DNA from 4 places in the Kitasatospora sp. NPDC058243 genome. Region 4 is predicted to be linked to each of the others. Evidence: riboswitches for the same ligand, from Rfam matches in the RefSeq annotation. Region 4 holds a riboswitch; each other region holds the start of a gene.

Region 1 (6,936 bases), on a different contig from region 4:
TGGGGTGTCCGGTTCGAACAGCGGCCGGACCAGCGCCCGGCCGTCCTGGGCGCCCACGATTTCGACCAGGCACCCGGTTGTCAGGTCCTTCCGGACTGGGTTGTTGTCGATCCGCTCCATGAGTTCCGCGTGTGTACGGCGGCGTGTGGTGCCGGGCGGCTGTGCGGAACCGTCAGTGGGCATGGAGCGCTCCTGTGGCTCTCGAATCATTTCGGCGAGTCACCAAATTACCGGGGCGTTTGGGGTTATTCCTGCACGCTTTCCTGTTCCCGAAAGAACTCTCCACGGCCCATTTCAGGTGGTCGCTCCGGACGCGTGCGCAGGAAGTCGGACTGGCCGACTTCCTGCGCCGCGAAGGTCCGCTGGGGTCATTCCTGCCGGGTGTCTCGGCTATTGGCAGAGATCCTGCGGCGTCTGCCGCTCAAGCTTCCGCTCAAGGGTTGCCAGCTCAACCTGCTTCTTGTCCGCGCCGTTTTCGGCGGAGGGTTCTGGCGTCCTGCCGCCCTGGGCCTGCGATCCGTGCTGAATCCGACCTGCTTTCCATTGCGGCTCCCTTGGCGTTTCTTTCCTGAAAGAACTCGTCCCGGATTCCTTCGATCAGGTCCCGCATGTCATCTCCATGTAGTGCCGCGGCGTCTAATCTGAGGAATGTTGACATGTAGAGAGCGACATCCCTCGGATCGCGAGTTGTGATCTCTGAATGAAACGTCTCCACAATGACCAGGCGATCATCATGCATGCTGAAGCATGTCATCGGAAAGTCCGGCATCAGCCTTTTGGCGGGAAGAACTCCGATGGTTAAATTGGGAATCCGGGACAGCGAAACCAGGCGCTCGAGCTGCGTAGCAATGATGGCAGGAGGGCATATCCGCCACCGCAGGACATGCTCACAAATGACGAAATGGAACTCTCTCTGGCTGTCGTACAGGACGGCCTGGCGCTCCAGTCATGCCGCGATCGTCTTTGCCTTGGCTTCCTTGTGCTCCCTGAAGGGCAGGGCGTGAGCCAGAGCAATCTCCCGGTACCGGCGGTACTCGTCGAGGCGGTCCTCGGGCAGCAACTCTGCGCCGAGAACTGTCCTGCGTCTGCGTAGTCCCCGTGGGCGCAGGGTCAAGAAACCGATCTTTCCAGAGCGGGAAAGTGGTTGGGCCGCCCCCGTTCGGCGTGAATGCCGGGCGGGGGCGGGGGAGTTCAGAGGTGAGGTCGGTACAGACAGAGGTGCCCCGCGCGGCGGTGAGCCGGGCGGGGCACCTCTGGTGTGTCTGAGTGCTTTAGAAGTCGTCGTCGAAGGCGACGGAGCCTTCGACGGCGACCTGGTACGCGGAGACGCGGCGCTCGAAGAAGTTGGTCAGCTCCTGGACGTTCTGGAGCTCCATGAAGCCGAACGGGTTGGTGGACCCGTAGCGGATCGGCAGGCCGAGGCGGGCGAGGCGCTGGTCGGCCACGGCCTCCAGGTACTGGCGCATGGAGTCGGTGTTCATGCCGGCGAGGCCGTCGCCGCACAGGTCCTGGGCGAACTGGAGCTCGGCCTCGACGGCCTCTTCCAGCATCTCCGTGACCTGCTTGGCCATCTCGTCGTCGAAGAGGTCGGGCTCCTCCTCGCGGACCGTGTCGACGACCGACATCGCGAAGTCCATGTGCATGGACTCGTCGCGGAACACCCAGTTGGTGCCGGTGGCCAGGCCGTGCAGCAGGCCGCGCGAGCGGAACCAGTACACGTACGCGAACGCGCCGTAGAAGAACAGGCCCTCGACGCACGCCGCGAAGCAGATCAGGTTCAGGAGGAACGCGCGGCGGTCCTCCTTGGTCTGCAGCGAGTCGATGTGGTCGACGGCGTTCATGTACTTGAAGCAGAACTGCGCCTTCTGGCGGATGGAGGGGATGTTCTCCACCGCGGCGAAGGCCGCGTTGCGGTCCTCGGGGTCGGGCAGGTAGGTGTCGAGCAGCGTCAGGTAGAACTGGACGTGCACGGCCTCCTCGAACAGCTGGCGCGACAGGTACAGCCGCGCCTCCGGGGAGTTGATGTGCTTGTAGAGGCTCAGCACCACGTTGTTGGAGACGATCGAGTCCCCGGTGGCGAAGAAGGCGACCAGGCGGCCGATGAGGTGGCGCTCGCCCTCGCTGAGCTTGGCCAGGTCGGCGACGTCGGAGTGCAGGTCCACCTCCTCGACGGTCCAGGTGTTCTTGATCGCGTCCCGGTACCGGTCGTAGAACGACGGGTAGCGCATCGGGCGCAGGGTCAGCTCGAAGCCGGGGTCGAGCAGCATCTTCTCGCGGTCGGGGGTGCTCACTGGCAGGCCTCGCAGGACTCGGGGTTCTCCAGGGAGCAGGCCAGCGCGGCCTCCTCCTCCGGGGTGAGGGTCGGGGTGTTCACCGGCACGGGCGCGGACGCGGACGCGGGCGCGGCGGCGCGGGCGGCACCGGAGGCGGCCTGGGCGATCCGGGTCGCCGGGCGCGAGCGCAGGTAGTAGGTGGTCTTGAGACCGACCTTCCACGCGTAGGCGTACATCGAGCTGAGCTTGCCGATGGTCGGCGCCGCCATGAACAGGTTCAGCGACTGGCTCTGGTCGAGGTACGGCATGCGGGCCGCGGCCAGGTCGATCAGCGCGCGCTGGGGCAGCTCCCAGGCGGTGCGGTAGAGCGAGCGGACCTCGGCGGGCAGCCAGCCCAGTTCCTGGACGGAGCCGTTGGCCTCGCGCAGGGCGTCGCGGGTCTGCTGGTCCCAGACGCCGAGCTCCTTGAGCTCGCGCACCAGGTACGGGTTGACCTGGAGGAACTCGCCGGACAGCGTCTCGCGCTTGAACAGGTTGGAGACCTGCGGCTCGATGCACTCGTAGACGCCGGCGATGGACGCGATGGTCGCGGTCGGCGCGATGGCCAGCAGCAGCGAGTTGCGCAGGCCGGTCTCGGCGATGCGGGCGCGCAGCGCGGTCCAGCGGTCGGCCCACTGCGGGGCGGCCGTCGGGAAGTGGTCGATGTGCAGTTCGCCGCGGGCGGCGCGGGTCTCGCCGTAGGCCTCGTGGCGGCCCAGCTGCTCGGCCAGGTCGGCGGAGCGCTCGTACGCGGTGAGCATGATGCGCTCGGCGATGAGGGTGGAGAGCCGCGCGGCCTCGGCGGAGTCGAAGTCGATCCGCAGCTTGAAGAAGACGTCCTGGAGGCCCATCACGCCGAGGCCGACCGGGCGCCAGCGGGAGTTGGAGGTGCCGGCCTCGGTGGTCGGGTAGAAGTTGATGTCCACCACGCGGTCGAGGAACGTCACGGCGGTGCGGACGGTGGCGTCGAGGCGCTCCCAGTCCATGGCGCCGAGCAGGTCGTCGACGGAGGCCCCGGGGGCGACGTGGGCGCCGAGGTTGACCGAGCCGAGGTTGCAGACGGCGGTCTCGGAGTCGTCCGTGACCTCCAGGATCTCGGTGCACAGGTTCGAGGAGTGCACCGTGCGGCCGGGCAGCGCGGTCTGGTTGGCGGCGCGGTTGGAGGCGTCCTTGAAGGTCATCCAGCCGTTGCCGGTCTGCGCCAGGGTGCGCATCATCCGGGCGTACAGGGTCTGCGCGGGGATGGTGCGCACGGCCTTGCCGGCCAGCTCGGCCTTGCGGTAGGCCTCGTCGAAGTCGGAGCCCCACAGGTCGACGAGCTCGGGCACGTCGGCGGGGGAGAAGAGCGACCAGTCCTCGTTGGCGTTGACCCGGCGCATGAACTCGTCCGGGATCCAGTGCGCCAGGTTGAGGTTGTGGGTGCGCCGCGCCTCTTCGCCGGTGTTGTCGCGGAGCTCCAGGAACTCCTCGATGTCGGCGTGCCAGGTCTCCAGGTAGACGCAGGCCGCGCCCTTGCGGCGGCCGCCCTGGTTGACGGCGGCGACCGAGGAGTCGAGGGTGCGCAGGAACGGGACGATGCCGTTGGACTTGCCGTTGGTGCCGCGGATCAGGCTGCCGCGCGAGCGGATGCGCGAGTAGGACAGGCCGATGCCGCCGGCGTGCTTGGACAGCCGGGCGATCTGCGCGTAGCGGTTGTAGATCGAGTCCAGGTTGTCCAGCGGGGAGTCGAGCAGGTAGCAGCTCGACATCTGCGGGTGCCGGGTGCCGGAGTTGAACAGGGTCGGCGAGGAGGTCAGGTACTCCAGCCGGCTCATCAGGCCGTACAGCTCGGCGACCTCGCGCACGGACTGCTCGCTGTCGCCGACCGCCAGGCCGCAGGCGACGCGGAGCAGGAAGTGCTGCGGGGTCTCGATGACCTTGCGGGTGATCGGGTGGCGCAGCAGGTAGCGGGACTGCACGGTGCGCAGGCCGAAGTACTCGAAGCGGTCGTCGCCGTGCGCGTCGATCAGCGCGTCCAGGGCGGCGGCGTGCTTGGCGACGAAGGCGGCGGTGGTGTCGCCGATCAGGCCCTCGTCGTGGCCGACGGCGATCGAGGCGGCGAAGGAGCGCGAGCCCTGGCTGTTCGCCTCGTCGACGATCTCCAGGGCGAGCAGCCGGGCGGCCAGCTTCGAGTACTGGGGGTCCTCGGCGATCATCGACGCGGCGGCGTCCACGGCCAGCCCGCGCAGCTCGGCGAAGTCCGAGCCGGCGTGGCGGCCGCGCAGCGCGGCGGCGGCGACATGGCCGGGGTCCACCTGGGGGAGGTCGACGCTGCGGTCGGTGAGCAGCCGAAGGAGCGCGCCGCCGGGGTCGGAGACCGTCGGGTCGGTGGGGGCGGGGCCGGTGCCCTGGGCGGGCAGGGTGGCTGAGGCAGCGGTGGTCAAGGCGCTCTCTCCTGGCGGCGATCGGCGGCGGTGATCGGGGGGTACCGGGCCGTTCGGGGCAGGGGAGCACGGCACGTACGCAGAAAGCGTCGCGCGACAGTGGCGTCCCCGGCCCGCCCGCGAGGCCCGGAAGGTAGTTCTCGTGCTGGCGCGGCCTCTGCGGGAGGGCCCGTGCGCACACCGTCGGCAGGTACTCGGACTCGCGGTGCGGCTGCTGGAGCCGCCCGCTCACCGCTGCGGGGCAGTCCCGGATTCGCACCGGGTTCCCCTGCATCGACAGCAGGATTGAGCATACATCTTGTGGTGTCTCTCTGATGCGACCCCACATGTAGTACGGCGCGGTGTGTCGGCGCGATAACCGGGGGTGCTGGGAGGGGGCGGGCCGTGGCCTTGGGGCGCCTCGGATCCGGGCTCCCGGGGCCCTGGTTCCGGGCTCCGGCGTCCTGGTTTCGATACGGAACGGTCACCGGGCGGACCGGCTGGCGGGGGCATGCCCTACGATCTGGGCGCATGAGCGAGCGAAGCGCCGAGGGGCGCGTTTCGCGAAGCGATCATCGAGCGAAGCGAGGGGGCGCGTGAGCGACGGAACTGGCGCACCCGGGCAGGGTCCGCAGGGAACGCCTCCCGCCGGGCCGGGGGACGCGCACGGTCAGCAGCCGCCGGTGGTGCCCGGTCCGGTGTTGCCGCCGAGTGGGGGCTTCGGGCCGCCGCCGGCCTCGTACGGGCCTCCGGTGCCGCCCGCGCAGCCGGTGGCGCAGCCCGGCCCGCCGGGGCAGCCTCCGCTGCCACAGCCGGGCCAACCGGGGCAGCAGCTGCCGCCGCAGTGGCAGCCGAACCCCCAGCCGCATCCCCAGACGCATCCCCAAGGACACCCGCAGGCGCACCCGCAGCCGTACCCGCAGCCCCAGGCGCCGCAGCGCGCCGAGCCGAACTGGCAGGCGCTGGCGGACCGCAACGCGGCGGACGACAAGCGCCGCCGCCGGCTGCGGGCCCTCGGCGTGGCGGTCGCGGTCGTCCTGGTCGGCGGCCTGGTCGCGGGCGGTGCGGTGCTGCTGACGAAGGGCGACGGCGACAAGCCGACCGCCGGGCCGACCGCCTCGGCCTCCAACCGGCCGTCCTCCGCCGCACCGAGTGCCGCGCCGAATGCCGCCGGAACCCCGGGCGGGAACCCGTCCGGCACCCCGGGCGGCGCGCCGGACGACCCGTCGAAGCCGATCTGGGAGGCCGCCACCGACCCGGCGCCGCAGGACGCGGGGGCGCTGTTCTCCGCACTCCAGGTGACGGTCAACGGCGCCACCTGGAACCGGACCTTCGTCTCGCTGGACTCGCCCTGCTGGGACGGGAACTCGACGACCGGCGGGCTCGGCAAGGTCCTCGGTGACCAGGGCTGCCAGAAGGTGCTCCGGGCGACCTACGTCTCCGGCGACAGCGCGGTGACCGTCGGCGTCGCGGTCTTCGACCACAAGATCCAGGCCGAGACCTCGATGAAGAGCTACACCGGCCACCTCAAGGGCGCCGTCGCGCCGGGCGCGCCGGCCTTCTGCGCTACGCCGGGCTGCACCAACACGCACAACACCCTGGGCCGGTACGCCTACTTCACGGTCGAGGGCTCGGCGAAGGGCGGCAACACCGCCGACGCCGCCGCCACCGCGGCGGCCGCCGGCTTCGGCGAGCACGTGAAGGGCCAGCTGCTCCAGCGCGCCAAGGCCGCGGCCGCGCCGGGTGCGCCGGGGGCCGCCGCGGCCGGCTGATCCGCCGTGACACCCCGGCCCCGGCGGGTTCGCTCGCCGGGGCCGGGGGAGTGTGGCAGGCTCTCGGGGCAGTCATTCGCACGAGTGTTCCGGTTGTGTCCGCCTGGGCCGGTGCCGGCGAGCAACCGGAGGAGCGGTCCGTGGCCCTGCCCAGAGCCCTGCGCGGCAAGCCCGCCGTCCTGGCCGCGGCCGGGGTCGTGGTGGCCGCGGGCGCCGTGGCGCTGTTGCAGCGCGACGGCCGGGCCGACGGCGAACAGCCCGCCCGCGTCCCGGTGGCGGTCGGTTTCTCCGGCCGCACCCTGCCGCCGGAGGTCGGCCGGGACCTGCTCGCCCGGGACCCGCAGGCCTCGCCGAACGCCCGGGCCGTCCAGCAACTGCTCGCCGACCTGGAGGGGCAGGCCCGCACCGGGCAGAGCGGCGGGACGGTGATCGGCCAGCACGTCGAGGCGC
Region 2 (6,936 bases), on a different contig from region 4:
TCGTGCTGCTGCCCAGCCTGGACTCCGTGCTGCACCGCAACGCCCGGCGCGGCGGCACCCGGCGGCTCGGTGACGAGGAGGTGGCGCGGATCCACGGCCGGATGGCCGGCTGGTACAACTCCGGGCTGCCGATCATCGACAACTCGTACCTGGACGTGGCCGGCACCGCCGCCGAGCTGGACCGCGTCATCCTGGCCCGGCTGATGGGCATGCCGGTCCGCTGACCTGCGACGATCCGGTGCTGTCGGCGCCGACTGCGATGATGTGCAGGTCCTGTCGAACCACCCCGGGGGAGCTGACGCCCGTGCCGGAAGGCCACATCATCCACCGCCTCGCCGCCGAGAACCGGAAGGCCTTCGGCGGCCGCCCGGTCGAGGTGTCCAGCCCGCAGGGCCGGTTCGCCGACGAGGCCAAGGCCATCGACGGGCAGCTGCTCACCGCGGCCGAAGCCGTCGGCAAGCACCTGTTCCTCGGCTTCGAGGAGGGCGGCTGGGTGCACGTCCACCTCGGCCTCTACGGCGGCTTCGCCTTCGGCACCGGGCCCGCGCCCGAGCCGGTCGGCCTGGTCCGGCTGCGGCTGGCCAACGACGACGGCTACGCCGACCTGCGCGGCCCCAACACCTGCGCGCTGGTCACCGGCGCGGAGAAGGCCGCCGTCGCCGCCCGGCTGGGCCCCGACCCGCTGCGCGCCGACGCCGACCCGCAGGCCGCCTGGCGCCGGATATCGGCCAGCCGGACGACCGTCGCCGCGCTGCTGATGGACCAGAAGGTGCTGGCCGGGGTGGGCAACGTCTACCGGGCCGAGGTGCTGTTCCGCCACGGGATCAACCCGCACCGCGCCGGCCGCGACCTCACCCGGGGCGAGTGGGACGCGATCTGGGCCGACCTGGTCGCCCTGATGCACGAGGGCGTCGGCGCGGGCCGGATCGACACCGTCCGCCCCGAGCACACCCCCGAGGCGATGGGCCGCCCGCCGCGCGTCGACGACCACGGCGGCGAGGTGTACGTCTACCGGCGGGCCGCGATGCCCTGCCTGGTCTGCGGCACCGACGTCCGGACGGAGCAGCACGCCGCGCGCAACCTCTTCTGGTGCCCCGCCTGCCAGGCGGCCTGACCAGGCACTGTCCAGTCGGTCAGCCGACGGCCGCGGTGGGCTCGTGGTGTTCGGCGGCGGCGCACGCGTCGAGGAGGGGGCGCATGGCCTCGTCCACGAGCCGGTAGCGCACGACCCGCCCGTCCTTGTCCCCGGTGACCACGCCCGCGGTGCGGAGCAGCCGCAGGGCCTGGGACACGGCGGGGTCGCGCATGCCGGTGGCGACGGCGAGGTCGGAGACGGCGAGCGGGCCGGCCCGGTGGAGGGCGAGCAGGAGGGCGAGCCGCCCGGGGTCGGCGAGCAGGGAGAACCGCTCGGCCCAGGTGCGGACGTGCGCGGGGTCGCCGATCGCGGCGATGGCCTCGCAGACCCGGTGTCCGTCGATGGTGCGGTGGCCCGCGCGGTCGGCCGGTACGAGATGCATGCGCACATTGTTGCAGGAGGGGGCCTGTGATCCTGGACACCTGCGCAGGTGCGCAGCCTTGCAAGGGTGGGTCCTGACCCCTACGGTGTTCCCCGCCGTGGTGCTCGGGAAGACCGGTGACGGATCCTCAGGGGTCCCAGTCCGGAGCGGCCCTCGCCACTGTGATCGGGCCATCGTGATCGTCGACGATGGAGAGACGTCCGTACCCACGACGCCACTGGGAGCCTCGCGCACCTGGGAAGGCGGGTACGGGACCCCCGTAAGCCAGGAGACCGGCCACGGCATCTCACGAAGTGTTTCCACGAGGTGCTGGAGCGTGACCCGAATGACCCTGCCCGAAACCGCCGCCGCCGAGGCGCCGGCGACACCGTCCGTGCTGCCCACGTTCCGCTGGAAGCGCGAGGACACCGTTCGCACGGCCGGGCTGATGGGGGTGATCCTGGCCATGCACGTGGTGGCGTTCGGGACGCTCATCTTCCTGGTCGCGCCCCACAACTACGCGGTCGGCACCCAGGTCTTCGGCGTGGGCCTGGGGATCACCGCGTACACCCTCGGCATGCGGCACGCCTTCGACGCCGACCACATCGCGGTGATCGACAACACCACCCGCAAGCTGATGGCGGACGGCAAGCGGCCGGTCTCGGTCGGCTTCTGGTTCGCCCTCGGGCACTCCTCGATGGTGGTGCTGATGGCCGCCCTGGTGGCGGGCGGCGCGCAGCTGGCCAGCACGCTGATGGACGACGACTCGACCACCCACAAGTGGCTCGGGATGGTCGGCACGACGGCCTCCGGCGCGTTCCTCTACCTGATCGGCGCGCTCAACCTGGCCGCGCTGCTCGGCATCCTCAAGGTGTTCCGGGCGATGCGGGCCGGGTCGTACGACGAGGCGCAGCTGGAGGAGCACCTCAACTCGCGGGGCTTCATGGCCCGGGTGCTGAACCGGGCGACCCGCTCGATCACCCGGCCCGGGCAGATGTTCCCGGTGGGCATGGTGCTGGGGCTGGGCTTCGACACCGCGACCGAGGTCACCCTGATGGTGATGGCCGGGTCGGGCGCGGCGGCCGGGTTGCCCTGGTACGCGATCGTCTGCCTGCCGCTGCTGTTCGCGGCCGGGATGAGCCTGTTCGACACCCTGGACGGGACGTTCATGAACTTCGCGTACCAGTGGGCCTTCGCCAACCCGGTCCGGAAGGTCTACTACAACCTGACGATCACCGGGCTGTCGATCGCGGTGGCCTTCGTCATCGGCACCATCGAGCTGGTCGGCGTGCTGCACGAGAAGCTCGATCTGACCGACCCGGTCACCGGCTGGATCGCGGGCATCTCGCTGGACAACGTCGGCTACGCGATCGCCGGGCTGTTCGTGGTGGTCTGGGCCGCGGCGATCGCCTACTGGAAGCTGGCCCGGGTGGAGAAGCGCTGGGTGGCCGCCGAGTAGTGACGGCTGCGAGCGGCGACGGCTGCGAGCAGCGACGGCGCCTCCCCTGGGATCCCGGGGGAGGCGCCGTTTCGTCGCTGCGGGGCGGTACGGGTCGCTGCCGGTCGGCGTTCCGTCGGTGCGGGGTTCAGTTCGGGCGGGCGGGGTTCAGCGCTCTTCGCGGAAGTCGACGTGCCGGCGCGCGACCGGGTCGTACTTGCGCAGGACCATCCGGTCCGGGTCGTTGCGGCGGTTCTTGCGGGTCACGTACGTGTAGCCGGTGCCGGCGGTGGAGCGGAGCTTGATGACGGGGCGCAGTTCACTACGGGCCATGGGTGTCCTCCCGGGTTGGCGGGTTGGCGGGTTGGCGGGTTGGCGGGTTGGCGGGGTGTTCGGGGCTGGGGCGAAACCGTACACCGAAATGGAAGTCATTTTCATCTGGTGTAACGTGAGCTCCGTCCTGCCCATTCCCGGACGTCAGGGAGCACCCATGTCCGCCCACTGCCAACTCACCGGCCGCAAGCCCGGATTCGGCAACGCGATCTCGCACTCGCACCGCCGCACCCGCCGCCGCTTCGACCCCAACATCCAGCACAAGCGCTACTGGCTGCCCGGCGAGGGCCGGTACGTCCGGCTCACCCTCAGCGCCAAGGGCATCCGCACCATCGACACGATCGGCATCGAGGCCGCCGTCGCCCGCATCCGCGCCCGAGGGGGGAAGGTCTGATGGCCAAGCAGAGCAAGATCGCCAAGAACGAGCAGCGCCGCGCCGTCGTGGCCCGGTACGCCGAGCGCCGCGCCGAGCTCAAGCGGATCATCGCCCACCCCGGCACCGCCCCCGCCGAACGCGCCGCCGCCCAGGCCGAACTCGCCCGCCAGCCCCGCGACGCCAGCGCCACCCGGATCCGCAACCGCGACGCCGTCGACGGCCGCCCCCGCGGCTACCTGCGCGCCTTCGGCCTCTCCCGGGTCAACCTCCGCGTCCACGCCCACGCCGGCCACCTGCCCGGCGTCCGCAAGGCCAGCTGGTGAGCGGCGTGGACGGGATCAAGCTGCCCGTGGTGGTCGTCGCCGGCCTGCACGCCGCCGAACGCCGCGCCACCGTCCGGGAGTTGGCCGCGGCCGCGGTGGACGCGGTGGTCCTCCACCACGACCTGCGGGAGGCCTCGCAGGGCGTCGTCCACCGCGAACTGCGCGACGCGGGAGGCGGGTTCGACGCCGCCGACGTCCCGCTGGTGAACGACTGCCCCTGCTGCGCCCTGCGCGAGGACCTGCTGCCGCGACTGCTGCGGATCGCCGACGAAGGCCGGTACGGACTCGCGATCGTCGAACTGTGGGGCGGCAGCGACCCGCACCCGGCCGTCGAGGTGATCGCCGGGGGAGAGGCGGACGGCCGCCACCTGGAGGACGCCGTCGAACTCGCGGGCGTGGTCACGGCCGTCGACCCGGACCGGCTGATCGGCGAACTCTCCGTCTCCGACGACCTGGTGGACCACGGCGAGCACACCGCCCGCCAGGACCAGCGGACCCGCGCGGAGGCGCTCGCCCACCAGGTCGAGTACGCCACCACCCTCGCCGTCCCGCGCGCGACGGCGCACACGCCCGGGCTCGCGCTGCTCCGCCAGCTCCACCCCACCGCCCGGGTCGTCCGGCTCGGCACCGGCGCGCTCACCCGGGCCGCCCTCGGCGGCTTCGACGTCGCCGCCGCCCGCGACCGGGTCAACCCGGCGATCGCGCTGCTCCCGCAGGAGAGCGACGAGGCCGGCGTCACCACGCTGGTCTGGGAGCGCCGCCGCCCGCTGCACCCCGAGCGGCTGCACCGGGCGCTGGAACTGCTCGTCCCCGCCGCCCAGCGCAGCCGCGGCCGCTTCTGGCTGGCCAACCGGCCCGACCTGATGCTCGCCTGGGACGCCGCCGGGGCCAACCTCGCGGTCGAGGAGTGCGGGCCCTGGCTCACCTCCCTGCCCGACGCCGCCTGGGAGCTCTACCCGCCCGCCCGCCGGGCCGCCGCCGCCCTCGACTGGCACCCTCTGCACGGCGACCGGGTGCAGCAGCTCAGCTTCACCGCCGAGGGCCTGGACGTCGACGGTGTCACCGGGCTGCTCGACTCCTGTCTGCTCACCGACGCCGAACTCGCCGCCGGCGAACCCGGCTGGAAGGCCCTGCCGGACGCCTTCCGGGACCTGCTCGACCCCGTTCACTGAGGAGCCGTCACTGTGCGTAAGCGACCGAACCCGCCCAAGGACCGGCCGAACCCGCTGTTCGCGGCCGGCGTCGAGTACATCGACTACAAGGACACCGACCTGCTGCGGCGCTTCGTCTCCGACCGCGGCAAGATCCGGAGCCGCCGCGTCACCCGGCTCACCGTCCAGCAGCAGCGCGCCGTGGCCAGGGCCGTCAAGAACGCCCGCGAGATGGCCCTCCTCCCGTACGACGCCGGCACCACCCGGTAGCCATCGCCGCCGGCACCACCGCCACCACCGTCACCACCGCCACCACCGTCACCACCGTCACCACCGTCACCACCGTCACCACCCGACAAGGAGCCCCCGATGGCCGTCCCCAAGCGCAAGACGTCCCGCAGCAACACCCGGCACCGCCGGGCCCAGTGGAAGGGCAAGGCCCCGAAGCTCGTCCCGATCACCCTCAACGGCCGCGAACTGCTCGTCCCCCAGAACCTGGTCCCCGCCTATCGCCGAGGCCTGATCGATCCGGAGGGGGCGTAGCGACCACAAAGAGGGCGTGCGGGGGCGGGAGCGCGCCCTGTCGGGGGTGCTCGGCGGGCGGATCGGGGTGGGGGTTCGTAGGCTCGACGCATGTCTGATGCGTACGCGGGTCGGCGGGAGCGGGTGAGGGAGCACTGCAGTGCGGCCGGGGCCGATGCGGCGCTGATCACCCGGGCGGCGAACGTGCGGTATCTGACGGGCTGCGCGCCCTGCGGGGCGACGCTGCTGCTGACCCGGGAGCGGGTGCTGCTGGCAGTGCCGGACGATCTGCCGCCGGACGACACCGGGGAGCACCTGATCGCGCCGGACGTCACCCAGGTGCCGGTGGCGGCCGCGGCGGACACCGCCCTGGCGGCGGCCGCCGCCGCCGCGCGACTGGGCGTGGCGGACCTCGCGGTGGAGGAGCACGACCTGACCGTCAGCCGCCACCGCGCGGTGGCGAGCCTGGCGGAGGGGGCCCGGCTGGCCGACCTGGCGCAGGTGGTCGAGCGGCTGCGGGTGGTCAAGGACGAGCACGAGATCGCCGACCTGCGGATCGCCGCCGAGATCGCCGACCAGGCGCTCGGCGAACTGCTGGAGTCGATCCTGGTCGGCCGCACCGAACGGCACCTGGCGATGGAGCTGGAACGCAGGATGATCGACCACGGCGCGGACCGGGCGGCCTACCCGGTGTCCGTCGGCACCGGCAGCCACTCCGGCCGGCCCGCCCACCAGCCGACCGACCGCCGGGTGGAGGAGGGCGACTTCCTCACCGTGGTGATGGGCGCCCAGTACCGGGGCTACGGCGTCTCCACCGCCCGGACCTTCGTGATCGGCGCCGCCCCCGCGCCCTGGCAGGTGGAGCTGCACCGGCTGGTGTTCCGGGCCCAGCGGGCCGGCCGGGAGGCGCTCGGACCGGGCGTGGAGCAGTACGTGCCCGACCGGGCCGCGCGGCAGATCCTGGAGGCGGCCGGCCACACCGAGACCTCCCCGCACCCGGTGGGGCACGGCATCGGGCTGGAGATCCGGGAGGCGCCGCGCCTCGGTCCGTCGGACATGGGTAAACTGGACAGCCGCGTGCCGGTCACCGTCGGCCCAGGGGTCCACCTCCCGGGCAAGGGCGGTGTCCGGATCGAGGACACGCTCGTGGTGCGCCCCCCAGAGGAGGGCGGGCCCGAGCTGCTCACCATCACCACCAAGGAGCTCCTCGCCCTGTGACCGCGGCCGCCCGTCGGCCGTCGGCGGCAGGACGCAAGCCTTGGTTCCTTGACAGCTATATCCAGGAGTAAGTGCGCCC
Region 3 (6,936 bases), on a different contig from region 4:
TCCTCCGGCAAGCTCCTGGTCGGCGCGGACGCCTCGTACGCGCCGGACGAGTTCAAGGACGACAGCGGCAAGGTCATCGGCATGGACGTGGACCTGGCCAACGCCATCGCGGCCAAGCTCGGGCTGAAGGCCGACGTCCAGGACTCCGGCTTCACCGCGATCATCCCCGGCATCCAGTCGAACAAGTTCCAGCTCGGCATGTCGTCCTTCACGGACAACAAGGAGCGCGAGCAGGTCGTCGACATGGTGACCTACTTCAACTCCGGCAGCGCCATCGCGGTCAAGAAGGGCAACCCCGACAAGGTCGACCCCAACGACCTGTGCGGCAAGAAGGTCGCCGTCCAGACCGGCACCACCCAGGCCGACGAGATCAAGGACACCCGCAACCCGGACTGCGCCAAGAACGGGAAGCCGGGCATCCAGAACGACGGCGACAAGTTCGACCTCCAGACGGACGTCACCAACGCCGTCGTCTCCGGCCGCGACCAGGCGATGATGGCCGACTCCCAGGTCGTCGACTACGCGATCAAGCAGGCCGGCGGCCAGCTGGAGAAGCTCGGCTCCACCTACGGCGTGGCCCCCTACGGCGTCGCCGTCGCCAAGGGCTCCAAGCTCACCCCCGCGATCCAGGGCGCCGTCCAGTCGCTGATCGACGACGGCACCTACAAGCAGATCCTCACCAAGTGGGGCGTCGAGTCCGGCGCCCTCGACAAGTCGACCGTCAACGGCGCCGTGAACTGACCGTCCGCCTGCTCCCTCTCTCCCCCGAGGCCACACCGTGAACTCTCTGGACAAGGGGAAGGCGGAGGAGGGACGGCCTGAGACCATCAAGGCCGTCCCGGTCCGCCACCCCGGACGCTGGGTGGGCGCCGTCGTCATCGCCCTGCTCGCGGCGATGCTGCTGAGCGCCCTCTTCACCAACCCCGCTTTCAAGTGGGACATCGTCGGGCAGTACCTGTTCCACGACAGCATCGTGCACGGCATGGTCGTCACGCTGGAACTGACCGTCCTCTCCATGCTGATGGGCGTGATCGGCGGCATCGTCCTCGCCGTGATGCGCCTGTCCCCGAACCCCCTGCTCTCCGGCACCGCCTGGATGTACATCTGGGTCTTCCGCGGCACCCCGGTGCTGGTGCAGCTGGTGTTCTGGAACTTCCTCGGCCTGATCTGGGCCAAGCTGTCGATCGGCGTCCCGTGGGGGCCGGAGTTCTGGTCCGCGGACACCAACGTCCTGATCCCGACCTTCGTCGCCGCCCTGCTGGGCCTCGGCCTCAACGAGGCCGCCTACATGGCGGAGATCGTCCGCGGCGGCATCCAGTCGGTGGACGAGGGCCAGACCGAGGCCGCCCACGCGCTCGGCATGAGCCGGTTCCAGACCATGCGCCGGATCGTCCTGCCCCAGGCCATGCGGGTGATCATCCCGCCGACCGGCAACGAGACCATCTCGATGCTCAAGACCACCTCGCTGGTCAGCGTGATCTCCCTGGAGGAGATCTTCCGGGCCGGTCAGGTCATCTACTCCCGGAACTACCAGAACATCCCGCTGCTGATCGTGGTCAGCCTCTGGTACCTGTTCTTCACCTCGCTGCTGACCATCGGCCAGTACTACATCGAGCGCTACTACGCCCGCGGCTCCAACCGGACCCTCCCGCCCACCCCGGTGCAGCGGCTGCGGGGCCTGTTCGCCGGGAAGCCCGCCCCGAAGACCGGCGCCGACGTCGTCCCGGGGCTTGAGGGAGGTGGTCACGTATGACCGACCTGAGCAGGACCCCGGCCGCCGCCACCGGGCAGCCGATGGTGCGCGCCGAGAGCGTCCACAAGTCCTACGGCTCCGTGCACGTGCTCAAGGGCATCGACCTGGAGGTCAAGCAGGGCGAGGTGTTCTGCCTGATCGGCCCCTCCGGCTCCGGCAAGTCGACCTTCCTGCGGTGCATCAACCACCTGGAGAAGATCAACGGCGGACGCCTCTGGGTGGACGGCGAACTGGTCGGCTACCAGCAGAAGGGCGACAAGCTCTACGAGCTCAAGGACCGCGAGGTCGCCGTCAAGCGGCGCGACATCGGCATGGTCTTCCAGCGCTTCAACCTGTTCCCGCACATGACGGCCGTCGAGAACGTCATGGAGGCCCCGGTCCAGGTCAAGGGCGAGAGCAAGGCCGCCGCCCGGGAGCGGGCGATGGTCCTGCTGGAGCGGGTCGGCCTCGCCGACAAGGCGAAGAACTACCCCTCCCAGCTCTCCGGCGGCCAGCAGCAGCGCGTCGCGATCGCCCGCGCGCTGGCCATGAAGCCCAAGCTGATGCTGTTCGACGAGCCCACCTCGGCGCTCGACCCCGAACTGGTCGGCGACGTCCTCGACGTCATGCGCGGCCTCGCCGAGGAGGGCATGACCATGGTGGTCGTCACCCACGAGATGGGCTTCGCCCGCGAGGTCGGCGACGCGCTGGTGTTCATGGACGGCGGTGTGGTGGTCGAGTCCGGCAACCCCCGCGAGGTGCTCACCGACCCCCGGCACGAGCGCACCCGCGCCTTCCTCTCCAAGGTGCTGTAGAACCGTACCGACCGGCGCCCGGCAGGCTGCTCCTGCCGGGCGCCGACGTTTTCCCCACCCAGGTAATAGGCTGGACGCAATCAGCCCGTTACCGACCTTTTGGAAGGACCTCCGTGGAGCTCGCCTCGTACGCCGATCTCGCCGTTCGGCTGGTGAACACCGAGGAGCCCGAACGCGGCACCGACACGCTGACGTCCGTGGACGCGGTGCGCGGCCTGTTCTCCGACTCCTCGCGGGCCGCCGCACAGGCCGACGAGTCCGACCTGCCCCGGCTGCGGGCGGTGCGGACCAGGCTGCGCGGGGTCTTCGAGGCCGCCGCCGAGGGCGACGAGATCCGGGGCGTCGACCTGCTGAACAGCCTGCTGATGGAGTACCCGGTCAGCCCGCTGGTCTCCGGGCACGACTACCTGGACGACGCCGGCCGGCCGCGCTGGCACCTGCACCTGGCCGACAACTCGCCGACCGCCACCGCGCACTTCAGCGCGGTCGCCTGCATGGGCCTGGCCGTCCACCTGACCGAGCTGGGCGCCGACCGGCTCGGCATCTGCCAGGCCGCGCCCTGCCGCAACGCCTACCTGGACACCTCGACCAACCGCTCCCGCCGCTACTGCTCGGACCGCTGCGCGACCCGCGCCAACGTCGCCGCGTACCGGGCCCGCAAGCGCCAGGAGGCCGAGGCCGCGGCACTCGGCGCCGCCGGCTAGGTCCCCGGCAGGGCCCAGGGGGTCAGAGCTGCTCCGCCCAGACGCCCAGGCGGCGGGCCAGGCCCGGCACCCGGGCCAGCCGGGTGCTCAGCAGCAGCCGCTCCAGCCGCCGCCCCGGCGCCAGCCAGGCCGGGCGCGGGCGCAGCCTCAGCAGCACCCGGCCGAGCACCAGTTCGTCCGGGACCGGGCCGTAGCTGCGGCTGTCGCTGTCCACCGGCCGGTTGTCGGACAACAGCCACCAGCCCCTCGGACGCCGCTCGGCGGCCCGCTTCACCACCAGCAGGTCCTGCTGGAAGGGGTGCCGGAAGAGCACCACCGCGCCGGGCCGGATCGGCGCGCCGTAGCGCACCAGCAACTGGTCGCCCTCGCGCAGGGTCGGGACCATCGACGGGCCCGCCACGTCGACCAGCCCGAACGGCACCGCGCCGCCGCCCCGCCCCCGGGGTTCCGTGCCCGCCGGTTCCGTGCTCCGCGCCACGACTCCTCCTCCCGGACCGACCGGTCCCAGTCTGCCGTACGGACCGTCACCCCGTTCGATCCGTTCGATGTCCGGATTACCCCGGTTCCGGGTCCGCCTTTTGCCCTAGGCCCACCGCCCGATCGCGAAACCCCGGGGGCGGAAGGGTAATCTCGGGCGCGGGAAGACGATCTAAGGAAGGACTCCCATGTTCTCTCGTCTGTTTGCACCGCGCGCCACCGCCCACGCCCACTGTGACCTGCCCTGCGGCGTGTACGACCCGGCGCAGGCCCGGATCGAGGCCGAGTCGGTCAAGGGCACCCAGGAGAAGTACCAGGCCAACGAGGACCCGGCTTTCCGCACCCGCGCCCTGATCATCAAGGAGCAGCGTGCCGAGGCCGTCAAGCACCACATCTCGGTGCTGTGGAGCGACTACTTCAAGGCCCCGCACTTCGAGAAGTACCCGCAGCTGCACCAGCTGATCAACGACACCCTGAAGGCCGCCTCGGCCGCCAAGGCGTCCACCGACCCCGCCACCGGCCAGGCCCTGCTGGACCTGATCGCCGAGGTCGACAAGATCTTCTGGGAGACCAAGCAGGCCTGAGCCTGACGCGTCGCCACCCGACCGCCCCCGTCCGCGAGCCCGGACGGGGGCGGTCGTGCGTTCACGCCCCACCCGAGCCCGGTAAGGGTTGCCTAGCCTGAGTGGCTGTTATGCTGCCAGGGCGTCCGAGGGGGAAGTCCGGTGTGAATCCGGCGCTGACCCGCAACGGTGAGCACGGCCCCCTGGGCCGCGCCAGCCCGATCGCCCCCGGCCGCTGAACTCCCGACAACTCGCCGTGGACTGCGAGGGGATGGCGCCCGGGCCCGCGCCCGACCGGTGCCGCCCCCGCGCACCCGCGGCCCGAGGCAAGGCGCACCGTGAGCAGCACCGCAGCCGCGGGCAGTGGCGCAACGAGCCCGCCCGCCCGCCGAATACCCGCCCTCCCGCTCGCCGTCGGCCTGGCCGCCGCCCTGCTGCTCTCGCTGCTCTGCGGCGTGGCGCTGGGCGCCTCCGGGATCGGCCTGCCCCGCGTCCTGCGGCTGCTGGCCGCCGGGCTGACGGGCGGACGGCTGGAGGCGGACGAGGCCGCCGCCTACGCGATCGTCTGGGAGATCCGGCTGCCACGTGCCGTGCTGGCCGCCGTGGTCGGCGCCGGGCTGGCCGCCACCGGGGTCGCCGTCCAGGCCCTGGTGCGCAACGCGCTGGCCGACCCGTTCGTGCTCGGCATCTCCTCCGGCGCGGCCGTCGGCGCCAACGCGGTGCTGCTGCTCGGCGCCTTCGCCTCGCTCGGGGTGTGGGCGATCTCGGCCTCCGCGTTCGGCTCCGCGCTGGTCGCCATGGTGCTGGTCTACCTCGCGGCGCGGACGGCCTACGGGCTCACCCCGCTGCGGCTGGTGCTCACCGGCACCGCGCTCTCCTACGGCTTCTCCGCCGTCACCGCGCTGATGGTCTTCGCGGCCGCCCGCGGCGAGGCCGCCAGGGACGCCATGATGTGGCTGCTCGGCAGCCTCGGCGGCGCCACCTGGGGCTCGGTGCCGATCGCCGCCACCACCGTGCTGGCCGGCCTGGCGTACCTGGCCTGCGCCGCCGGCCGGCTGGACGCGCTCGCCATGGGCGACGAGACGGCCGCCTCGCTGGGCGTGGACCCGGACCGGCTGCGCCGCGAGCTGTTCGTGGTGACCGCCGCCGTCACCGGCACGGTGGTGGCCGTCAGCGGGGCGATCGGCTTCGTCGGGCTGATGGTGCCGCACCTGGCCCGGATGCTGGTCGGCGCCGGGCACCGCCGGGTGCTGCTGGTCGCGCCGCTCGCCGGGGCGCTGCTGCTGGTCTGGGTGGACATCGTCTCGCGCACCCTGCTGGCGCCCGCCGAACTGCCGGTCGGGGTGGTCACCGCGGTGCTCGGGGTGCCCTGTTTCCTGCTGCTGATGCGCCGTCGCGGCTATTCCTTCGGAGGCCGCTGATGGATCTCGCCCTGGACTCCGTCTCGGTCGAGCTGGCCGGTGCCCGGCTGGTCCACGACGTCGCCCTGGACGCCGCCGCCGGGCAGGTGGTCGGGCTGATCGGACCGAACGGCAGCGGCAAGTCGACGCTGCTGCGCTGCGTCTACCGGGCGTTGCGGCCGGCCGCCGGGGCCGTCCTGCTGGACGGCACGGACCTGCACGCGCTGACCGCGCGCGAGGCCGCCCGGCGGGTGGCCGCGCTCCCCCAGGAGCACTCCGCCGAGTTCGACTTCACGGTGGCCGAGGTGGTCGCCATGGGCCGGCTGCCGCACCGGCGCGGCCTGGGCGGCCCGGGCGCGGACGACCACGCCCGCTGCACCGAGGCGCTGCGCAAGGTCGGCGCCGAGCAGTTGGCCGGGCGGGGCTTCCTGAGCCTGTCCGGCGGCGAGAAGCAGCGGGTGCTGATCGCCCGCGCGCTGGTCCAGGAGCCCCGGCTGCTGGTGCTGGACGAGCCCACCAACCACCTGGACATCGCCCACCAGTTGGACGTGCTGGCGCTGGTCCGGGAGGCCGGCCCGACGGTGCTCACCGCGCTGCACGACCTCAACCTGGCGGCCGGCCACTGCGACCTGCTGTACGTGCTGCGGGCCGGCCGGATCGTCGCCTCGGGGCCGCCCGCCGAGGTGCTCCGACCCGCCCTGCTGGCCGAGGTGTTCGGCGTCCGGGCCACCCCCGTCCGGCACCCGGTGACCGGCGCCGTCCAACTGCTCTTCGACCGGATCTGACCCACCCCCCGAAGGAACCCCCGTGCGCACCAAGGCCGTTGCCATCACCGCCCTGCTCACCCTCGGGCTCACCGCCTGCGGCGCCGAGATCGCCCCGAGCGGCGACGCCACCGCCGCCTCCGCCCACTACCCGGTGACCGTGGAGAACTGCGGCACCAAGCTCACCTTCCCGCAGAAGCCCGCCCGGACGGTGACCAACGACGTCGGCATCACCGAGCTGATGCTCGCCCTCGGCCTGGCCGACCGGATGGCCGGCTACGTGATGCCCGACGACAAGGGCCGGGTCGACCAAGTCGCCTGGAAGGACGGCTACCAGCAGACCGCGTGGCTCTCCAAGAAGGAGATCACCAAGGAGATCGTGCTGGGCGCCAAGGCCGACCTGGTCTTCGCCGGCTGGCACTACGGCTTCGACGAGGGCCGCGGCTTCACCCCGCAGGCGCTGGGGGACCTCGGCATCGCC
Region 4 (6,936 bases):
TCGAAGGCGTCTACATCGTCTCGGTCGCCGCCTTCCTCCAGCTCGGCCCCCAACCCCCGGAAGCCGACTGGGCGTTGATGATCCGCGAGAACGCCGCCGGGATCACCCTCAACCCCTGGGCGGTCGGCGCGCCGTGCCTGGCCATCGGGCTGCTCGCCATCAGCGTCAACCTCGCCGCCGAAGCCCTCGCCCCCGCCCGGCCGACCCCGGAGACCCCGCTGTGAGCACCGCCGCCCCCGCCGCCCGCGCCACGGGCCTGTCCATCACCCTCGCGGACACGCCCCTGCTCACCGACGCCACCCTCACCCTCACCCCGGGCCGGGTCACCGCCGTCACCGGCCCCTCCGGCGCCGGCAAGACCACCCTCCTGCGCGCCCTCGCCGGAGCCCTCCCACCAGGCGCCCGCGTCACCACCGGCACCCTCGACGTCCTCGGCCACGACATCCTCGCCCTCCCGCCCGAGGACCTGCGCCGCCTTCGCCGCCACAAGCTCGCCTTCGTCGGCCAGGACCCGGGCTCAGACCTCAACCCGCGCATGCGCGTCGACCGCCTCCTGACCGAGACGGCCGCCGACCGCCGCCGAACCTCCGTACCCGACCTGCTGCGCGCCGTCCGCCTGCCGGTCGGTGAGCGCCTCGAACACCGCCGCCCCGCAGGCCTGTCCGGCGGCCAGCAGCGGCGTGTCGCCCTTGCCCGCGCCCTCGCCCGACGGCCCGAGATCCTCCTCCTCGACGAACCCACCGCCGGCCTCGACCCGGCCCTGCGCGACGACATCGCCGACCTGCTGCGCGAGATCGCCGACTCCGACGGCCTCGCCATCGCCCTCACCAGCCACGACCCCGACTTCGTCGCCCGCTGCGCCGACGACGTTCTGGCCCTGTGGCCCGACCGCCTTGCCGCGGCCCCGGCTGGGGCCCCGGCTGCGGTTGGGGCTGCGGCGGTGGCTGGGGCTGTGGCCGGGGTTGTGCCGGCAACGGCCGTGCAGGCCGGACGCGTTCGTACCAGGGCCGCCTCCGGAATGCCGCCCGTCGTGGAGGCGAAGGCGCTCAGCGCCGGCATCGGTACGGTCCGCACCCGCCACCGCGTCTTCGCCTCCGTCGACCTCGCCCTGATGCCCGGCACGCTGACCGGGATCACCGGCCCGTCCGGATGCGGCAAGAGCACGCTGCTGCGCACCCTGGCCGGCCTTCACCGGCCCGAGTCCGGCAGCGTCATCCTCCACGGCGAACACCTGGCCCCGTCCTACCGGCGCCGCAGCCGCGACCAGCGCCGCCGCATCCAGCTCGTCCCCCAGAACCCCCTCGGCGCCCTCAACCCGGCCCACACCGTCGGTGCCACCCTCACCCGGCCGCTGAAGCTGCACTTCGGTCTTCCCGCCGCCCGGTGCGAGGAGCGCGTCGCCGAACTGCTCACCGCCGTCGGCCTGCCCCCGCACTACGCGACCCGCCACCCCCACGAACTCTCCGGCGGCCAACGCCAGCGCGTCTCCCTCGCCCGCGCCCTGGCCGCCGAACCCGACGTCCTGCTCTGCGACGAGGTCACCTCCGCCCTCGACACCGACACCGCTGCCGCGCTCATGGACCTTCTCGACGACCTGCGCACCAGCCGGGGCCTGGCGGTGGTCCTCGTGAGCCATGACCTCCCCCTCGTCACCGGCCACGCCGACCACGTCCTGCCTCTCGCGGGCCCCCGCCCCGCACCGCTCACCGCGCAGCAGCCCGCCGGCGTCCGCTGACTCCTACTCGGAGATCCACCGTCGGCGCTGTCCGCCGGTGAGCACCCAGCCGGGGCCCGAGGGCGAGGGCGAGGGCGAGGGCGAGGGCGTGCGGCGTCCCGCGCCGCGGGCGGCCGCCGTGCACACCCGCCGCAGCAGGGAGTTGAGTTCGGCGCGCTGGCCCTTCGTCAACGAGCCGAGCAGGTCGCCTTGGACGGCGGATGCGTCGTCGTGCAGCACGTCCAGCGCTGCCTGCCCGGCCGGGGTGATCGTCAGCACCTCCTGCCGCCCGCCGATCTGGACGACCATGGAGTGCACCAGGCCTGCCGACAGGAGGTCGTCCAGTGCCTGGGCGGAGTCGGCCCCGGTTGCGGCGGTTGCGGTTGCGGCGGCGTGCTCGGTGAGGTCGCGGCGCCCGTGCGGCCCCAGCTGGGCGAGTGCGGACAGCAGCGCCTGATGGGCCGGGCCCATTCCCCTCGCGTCGAGCCGGTCGGCCAGCAGCCGGTCGACCGCCCTGCCGGCCGTCGACAGGAGGTAGACGGTCTGTTCGAAGGGGCTCGTCGAGCCCGTCCTCCCGTCGTACACGCCAGGTCCCATCGTCCGGTGGCCGCCGTGTTCTCGGACCGGGGCCATGGTGGCGGCACCCGCGCGGGGATGCCGAGCCCGGAGGCCGGAGTGAACGCGGCCTCTGATCGCCGGCGGGCGGGCGGCTGCGCCAAGACCCGCACGGGTAAGCCGAGCCTCACCATAGCCGGACCCGCACGGTTGGTCTACATCGATGTCGTCAGACCGGGCCGTGAGCCCTCAGGGTCCGGGCCGCGTACTCGACGTACTCGTGCAGCCCGTAGGCCAAGGCCACGCCGAGCAGGGCCGCGACCGTGACGGCGGCGACCAGGGCGACGGCGGCGTGCGCCCTGCGGCCGGTCGGGCGGGCGGGTGCGGGGCCCAGGAGGGCCTGGACGCGCTGGGGCACGGGGCCGGTGTTCACGGACAGCAGGGGCCCGGCGGTTCGGCGGGCGGACGGCGATCCGGCCAGGGCCGCCCGGGCGATGGCGGTCGCGGCGGTGCGCCGGTCGGCGACCGCGGCGGCGGCCTGCTCGTCGGCCCAGCGTTCCAGGTGGTAGTCGAGGTCGGCCCGCAGCCGGGCCAGCGCCGGGTGTACGGCGGCGGCGAGGTCGACGGCGGCGGACAGCAGGTGGTGGCGCCCGCGCAGGTGGGCGCGCTCGTGGGCGAGGAGCACCGCGCGCTCCGCCGGGCCCAGCGCGCTCAGCATGCCGGCCGAGACGACGACGCGGCCGGGGCGCCCCCGGTGGCCGGGCAGGGCGAAGGCCTCGGCGTCCTTGCCCGCGACCACGAGCAGGTCGCCGTCGCTCGTCGCATCAGCGGTCAGGCCCCAGGCGCGGGCGAGGAGCACGCGGTGCCCGCGCCACCGCAGCGTCAGCCGTACGGCCTGGACGGCCAGCGCGGCCCCGGCAGCGCAGGACACCGGCACCACGGCCGGCCACCGGGCGACGACGCCGGACAGCGGCAGGTGCTCCAGGCCTGCCAGGAACGGGACGTGGAACAGCCCGGCGAGTGCCGCGACGGTGCCGCCCGCCAGCAGGACGGCCGCGCCCGTGAGTACGAGCGAGGCCTCGCGCGGAGGGAGCAGCAGGGCCAAGCGGCGTGCGGCGGGCGCCGCGGCCCAGGGGAGCAGCAGGGCCAGGGCGACGACCGTCAGGATCAGGCCCATGCGTCGTCCTCGGGCCCGGGCCTGCCGGAGTCCGCCGCGGTCGCGGCCCTGGCCCCGGTCTGGGCCCCGGTCTGGGCCTCGGCCTCGGTCTGGGCATCGAGGAGCAGGCGGCGCAGCACGTCCTCGTCGTCCTCGGACAGGGAGGAGACGAACCGCTTCAGCACGAGGTCCCGCTGGGGTTCCTTCTCCAACTCCCGGCGCATGCGCCCGGCCGCCAGTCCGGCGGCGTCCTCCACCGGGGCGTAGGCGAAGGACCGCGCGGGGCGGCTGCGGACCAGGGTCCCCTTCTCGTGCAGGCGCGTGAGGATCGTCGTCACGGTGGTGCGGGCCAGCCCGTGGTCCAGCGCCTCCTTGACCTGCTGGGCGGTCAGCGGCTCGCCGGCCGCCCACAACACCGCCAGCACGTCCGCGACCAGTTCCCCGTGCGGACGCCTGGCGTCCCGACCGACCCTCACATCGTTCTCCCTGTCCCGACACTCCCGGAAGGCACACTCCCGGCAGGCGCACCTCCGGCGCCGACAGCGGTCGGCGGCCGAGGCCTGCCCGCGCCGGTATGGCGAAGATGGGCCCGGCCTGTGTTGCTTAGGTGTGCCTCAGCTAACTTTACGGGCTCGTGGCCCCGCGCTGCCGGGCGCCTGATTTGCGGACACCGTCCGGTCACGTGCCGCTCGGCGCGGTGGAAAGCCGATGGCGCAACGCGCGTGCGGGCCTCTGGACTTACTAGGACGTCCAACTATATGGTCGACGGCAGGTCCGCGGTGTCAGGGAAGCCGGTGTGAGTCCGGCACGGTCCCGCCACTGTGACCGGGGAGTTCGTCCTCGCAGATGAAGGCCACTGGCAGCCAGCCGGGAAGGCCTGGGGGCGTGCGGTGATCCGGGAGTCAGGATACCGGCCGCGGGTGTTCCGTGTTTTCCACGAGGATGGAGACGACACGCATGACTCCGGGCTGCTCCCGCTCCACTGCCGCTCCTGGTCGTCCCGTGCCCACGGCCGCCGGGGCCCCGACGCCCTGACGTTCCGTTCCGCCGCCGCACGCCCGTGTCGCGGGGCGCACCACCGTGCGCCCGCCGACCGGCGGCGGCCTCCGATCCTCCTCCTCTCCCCACCCCTGTCGAGAGAAGGAACCCGATGGTCCGAGAACTGACCCACTTCGTCGCCGGCAAGCCCACCGCCGGCACCTCCGGTCGCTTCGGCGACGTGTACGACCCCAACACCGGCCGGGTGCAGGCCCGGGTGCCGCTGGCGAGCCGGGCCGAGGTCGAGGCGGTGATCGCCGACGCCGCGCAGGCCCAGCCCGCATGGGCCGCGTGGAACCCGCAGCGGCGCGCCCGCGTCCTGCTGCGCTTCCTCCAACTCGTCGAGCAGGAGAAGGAGGAACTGGCCCGGCTGCTGTCCGCCGAGCACGGCAAGACCGTGGCCGACGCCCACGGGGACATCCAACGCGGCCTGGAGGTCGTGGAGTTCGCCGCCGGCATCCCGCACCTGCTGAAGGGCGAGTTCAGCGACAACGCGGGCACCGGCATCGACGTGTACTCGATGCGCCAGCCGCTCGGCGTGGTCGCGGGCATCACGCCGTTCAACTTCCCCGCGATGATCCCGCTCTGGAAGGCCGCACCCGCCATCGCCTGCGGCAACGCCTTCGTCCTCAAGCCCTCGGAGCGCGACCCCTCGGTGCCGCTGCGCCTCGCCGAGCTGTTCCTGGAGGCCGGGCTGCCGCCGGGCGTGCTGAACGTGGTCAACGGCGGCAAGGAGGCCGTCGACACCCTGCTGGAGGACCCGCGGGTGCAGGCGGTCGGGTTCGTCGGCTCCACACCGATCGCCCAGTACGTGTACGCCACCGCCGCCGCGCACGGGAAGCGGGCGCAGTGCTTCGGCGGCGCCAAGAACCACCTGGTCGTGATGCCGGACGCCGACCTCGACCAGGCCGCGGACGCGCTGATCGGCGCCGGCTACGGCTCGGCCGGCGAGCGCTGCATGGCGATCTCGGTGGCCGTCCCGGTGGGGGAGGAGACCGCCGACGCCCTGGTGGCCAAACTGGTCGAGCGGATCGCCGCGTTGAAGGTCGGGCGCTCGGACGACCCGGCGGCGGACTTCGGCCCGCTGGTCGGCGCCGACGCGCTGGAGCGGGTCCGCGGCTACCTGGACCTCGGGGTCGAGGAGGGCGCCGAACTCGTCGTCGACGGGCGGGACTTCCGGCTGGAGGGGCACGAGGACGGCTACTTCCTCGGCGCCTCGCTGTTCGACCGCGTCACGCCCGACATGCGGATCTACCGGGAGGAGATCTTCGGCCCCGTCCTGACCGTGCTCCGCGCCGCCGACTACGAGGAGGCGCTGCGCCTGCCCGGCGAGCACGAGTTCGGCAACGGCGTGGCCGTCTACACCCGGGACGGCGACACGGCGCGGGACTTCGCCCGCCGGGTGAACACCGGCATGGTCGGCGTCAACGTGCCGATCCCCGTGCCGGTCGCGTACCACACCTTCGGCGGCTGGAAGCGCTCCGGGTTCGGCGACCTCAACCAGCACGGGCCGGACTCGATCCGCTTCTACACCCGCACCCGCACCGTCACCTCGCGCTGGCCCTCCGGGGTCAAGGAGGGCGCGAGCTTCACCATCCCGACGATGGGCTGAGGGCGCCGTGCACGACCTCACAGAGGACCAGCTCGCCATCGCGGCGACCACCCGGGCCTTCGCCCGCGAACACCTGGCGCCGAACGCGGTCGCGTGGGACCAGGCCAAGCACTTCCCGGTGGACGTGCTGCGCAAGGCGGCGGACGTCGGCCTGGCCGGTGTCTACGTCCGCGAGGAGTCCGGCGGCTCCGGGCTCACCCGCGCCGACGGCGTGCTGGTGTTCGAGGCGCTGGCCACCGGCTGCCCGTCCATCGCCGCCTACCTGTCCATCCACAACATGGTCGCCTGGATGATCGACCGCTACGGCGACGACGCCCAGCGCGCCCGCTGGCTGCCGGGCCTCAGCGCCATGGCGACCCCCGCCAGCTACTGCCTCACCGAGCCCGGCGCGGGCTCGGACGCGGCGGCACTGACCACCCGAGCCCGCCGGGACGGGGCGCACTGGGTCCTCGACGGCGTCAAGCAGTTCATCTCGGGCGCGGGCGTCTCCCAGGTCTACCTGGTGATGGCCCGCACCGGCGGGCCGGGGGCCGGCGGGGTGTCCGCGTTCGTCGTCGAACGCGACGACGCCGGCGTCTCGTTCGGGCCCGACGAGAAGAAGATGGGTTGGAACGCCCAGCCCACCCGCCAGGTGCGGCTGGACGGCGTCCGGCTCCCGGCCGACCGCCTCCTGGGAGCCGAGGGCGAGGGCTTCCGGATCGCCATGAACGGGCTGAACGGCGGCCGGCTCGGCATCGCCGCCTGCTCCCTCGGCGGAGCGCAGGACGCCCTGGAGCGGGCCACCCGCTATCTGGCGGACCGCGAGGCGTTCGGCGCCCGGCTCCTGCACGCCCAGGCGCTGCAGTTCCGGCTCGCCGACAT

What was found. A riboswitch is a leader RNA that binds a small molecule or an ion and turns the genes downstream of it on or off. The one in region 4 is predicted to bind cobalamin.
Positions count from the first base shown of each region.
Region 1: another riboswitch for cobalamin. It lies ahead of ACFVX9_RS31400 (ribonucleoside-diphosphate reductase subunit alpha); the one in region 4 lies ahead of ACFVX9_RS09760 (CoA-acylating methylmalonate-semialdehyde dehydrogenase).
Region 2: another riboswitch for cobalamin. It lies ahead of ACFVX9_RS16270 (HoxN/HupN/NixA family nickel/cobalt transporter); the one in region 4 lies ahead of ACFVX9_RS09760 (CoA-acylating methylmalonate-semialdehyde dehydrogenase).
Region 3: another riboswitch for cobalamin. It lies ahead of ACFVX9_RS06665 (FecCD family ABC transporter permease); the one in region 4 lies ahead of ACFVX9_RS09760 (CoA-acylating methylmalonate-semialdehyde dehydrogenase).

Region 1 covers NZ_JBHVWW010000064.1:36,962-43,897, forward strand. Annotated here, with positions in the region: gene ACFVX9_RS31385 (hypothetical protein) at 1-183, opposite strand, end outside; gene ACFVX9_RS31390 (Scr1 family TA system antitoxin-like transcriptional regulator) at 449-946, opposite strand; gene ACFVX9_RS31395 (ribonucleotide-diphosphate reductase subunit beta) at 1,272-2,267, opposite strand; gene ACFVX9_RS31400 (ribonucleoside-diphosphate reductase subunit alpha) at 2,288-4,711, opposite strand; cobalamin riboswitch at 4,903-5,045, opposite strand; gene ACFVX9_RS31405 (hypothetical protein) at 5,467-6,486, shown strand; gene ACFVX9_RS31410 (glycoside hydrolase family 26 protein) at 6,627-6,936, shown strand, end outside.
Region 2 covers NZ_JBHVWW010000020.1:103,007-109,942, reverse strand. Annotated here, with positions in the region: gene ACFVX9_RS16285 (AAA family ATPase) at 1-224, shown strand, start outside; gene ACFVX9_RS16280 (DNA-formamidopyrimidine glycosylase family protein) at 305-1,114, shown strand; gene ACFVX9_RS16275 (metalloregulator ArsR/SmtB family transcription factor) at 1,134-1,517, opposite strand; cobalamin riboswitch at 1,599-1,813, shown strand; gene ACFVX9_RS16270 (HoxN/HupN/NixA family nickel/cobalt transporter) at 1,843-2,955, shown strand; gene rpmG (50S ribosomal protein L33) at 3,103-3,267, opposite strand; gene rpmB (50S ribosomal protein L28) at 3,425-3,661, shown strand; gene rpsN (30S ribosomal protein S14) at 3,661-3,966, shown strand; gene ACFVX9_RS16250 (CobW family GTP-binding protein) at 3,972-5,138, shown strand; gene rpsR (30S ribosomal protein S18) at 5,151-5,387, shown strand; gene rpmF (50S ribosomal protein L32) at 5,487-5,660, shown strand; gene ACFVX9_RS16235 (Xaa-Pro peptidase family protein) at 5,751-6,857, shown strand.
Region 3 covers NZ_JBHVWW010000006.1:73,045-79,980, reverse strand. Annotated here, with positions in the region: gene ACFVX9_RS06695 (ABC transporter substrate-binding protein) at 1-741, shown strand, start outside; gene ACFVX9_RS06690 (amino acid ABC transporter permease) at 779-1,753, shown strand; gene ACFVX9_RS06685 (amino acid ABC transporter ATP-binding protein) at 1,795-2,547, shown strand; gene ACFVX9_RS06680 (CGNR zinc finger domain-containing protein) at 2,661-3,251, shown strand; gene sodX (nickel-type superoxide dismutase maturation protease) at 3,274-3,729, opposite strand; gene sodN (superoxide dismutase, Ni) at 3,917-4,312, shown strand; cobalamin riboswitch at 4,401-4,540, shown strand; gene ACFVX9_RS06665 (FecCD family ABC transporter permease) at 4,630-5,712, shown strand; gene ACFVX9_RS06660 (ABC transporter ATP-binding protein) at 5,712-6,476, shown strand; gene ACFVX9_RS06655 (ABC transporter substrate-binding protein) at 6,499-6,936, shown strand, end outside.
Region 4 covers NZ_JBHVWW010000010.1:22,821-29,756, forward strand. Annotated here, with positions in the region: gene ACFVX9_RS09735 (ABC transporter permease) at 1-224, shown strand, start outside; gene ACFVX9_RS09740 (ABC transporter ATP-binding protein) at 221-1,735, shown strand; gene ACFVX9_RS09745 (MarR family winged helix-turn-helix transcriptional regulator) at 1,739-2,299, opposite strand; gene ACFVX9_RS09750 (M48 family metalloprotease) at 2,499-3,446, opposite strand; gene ACFVX9_RS09755 (BlaI/MecI/CopY family transcriptional regulator) at 3,437-3,901, opposite strand; cobalamin riboswitch at 4,168-4,359, shown strand; gene ACFVX9_RS09760 (CoA-acylating methylmalonate-semialdehyde dehydrogenase) at 4,576-6,075, shown strand; gene ACFVX9_RS09765 (acyl-CoA dehydrogenase family protein) at 6,083-6,936, shown strand, end outside.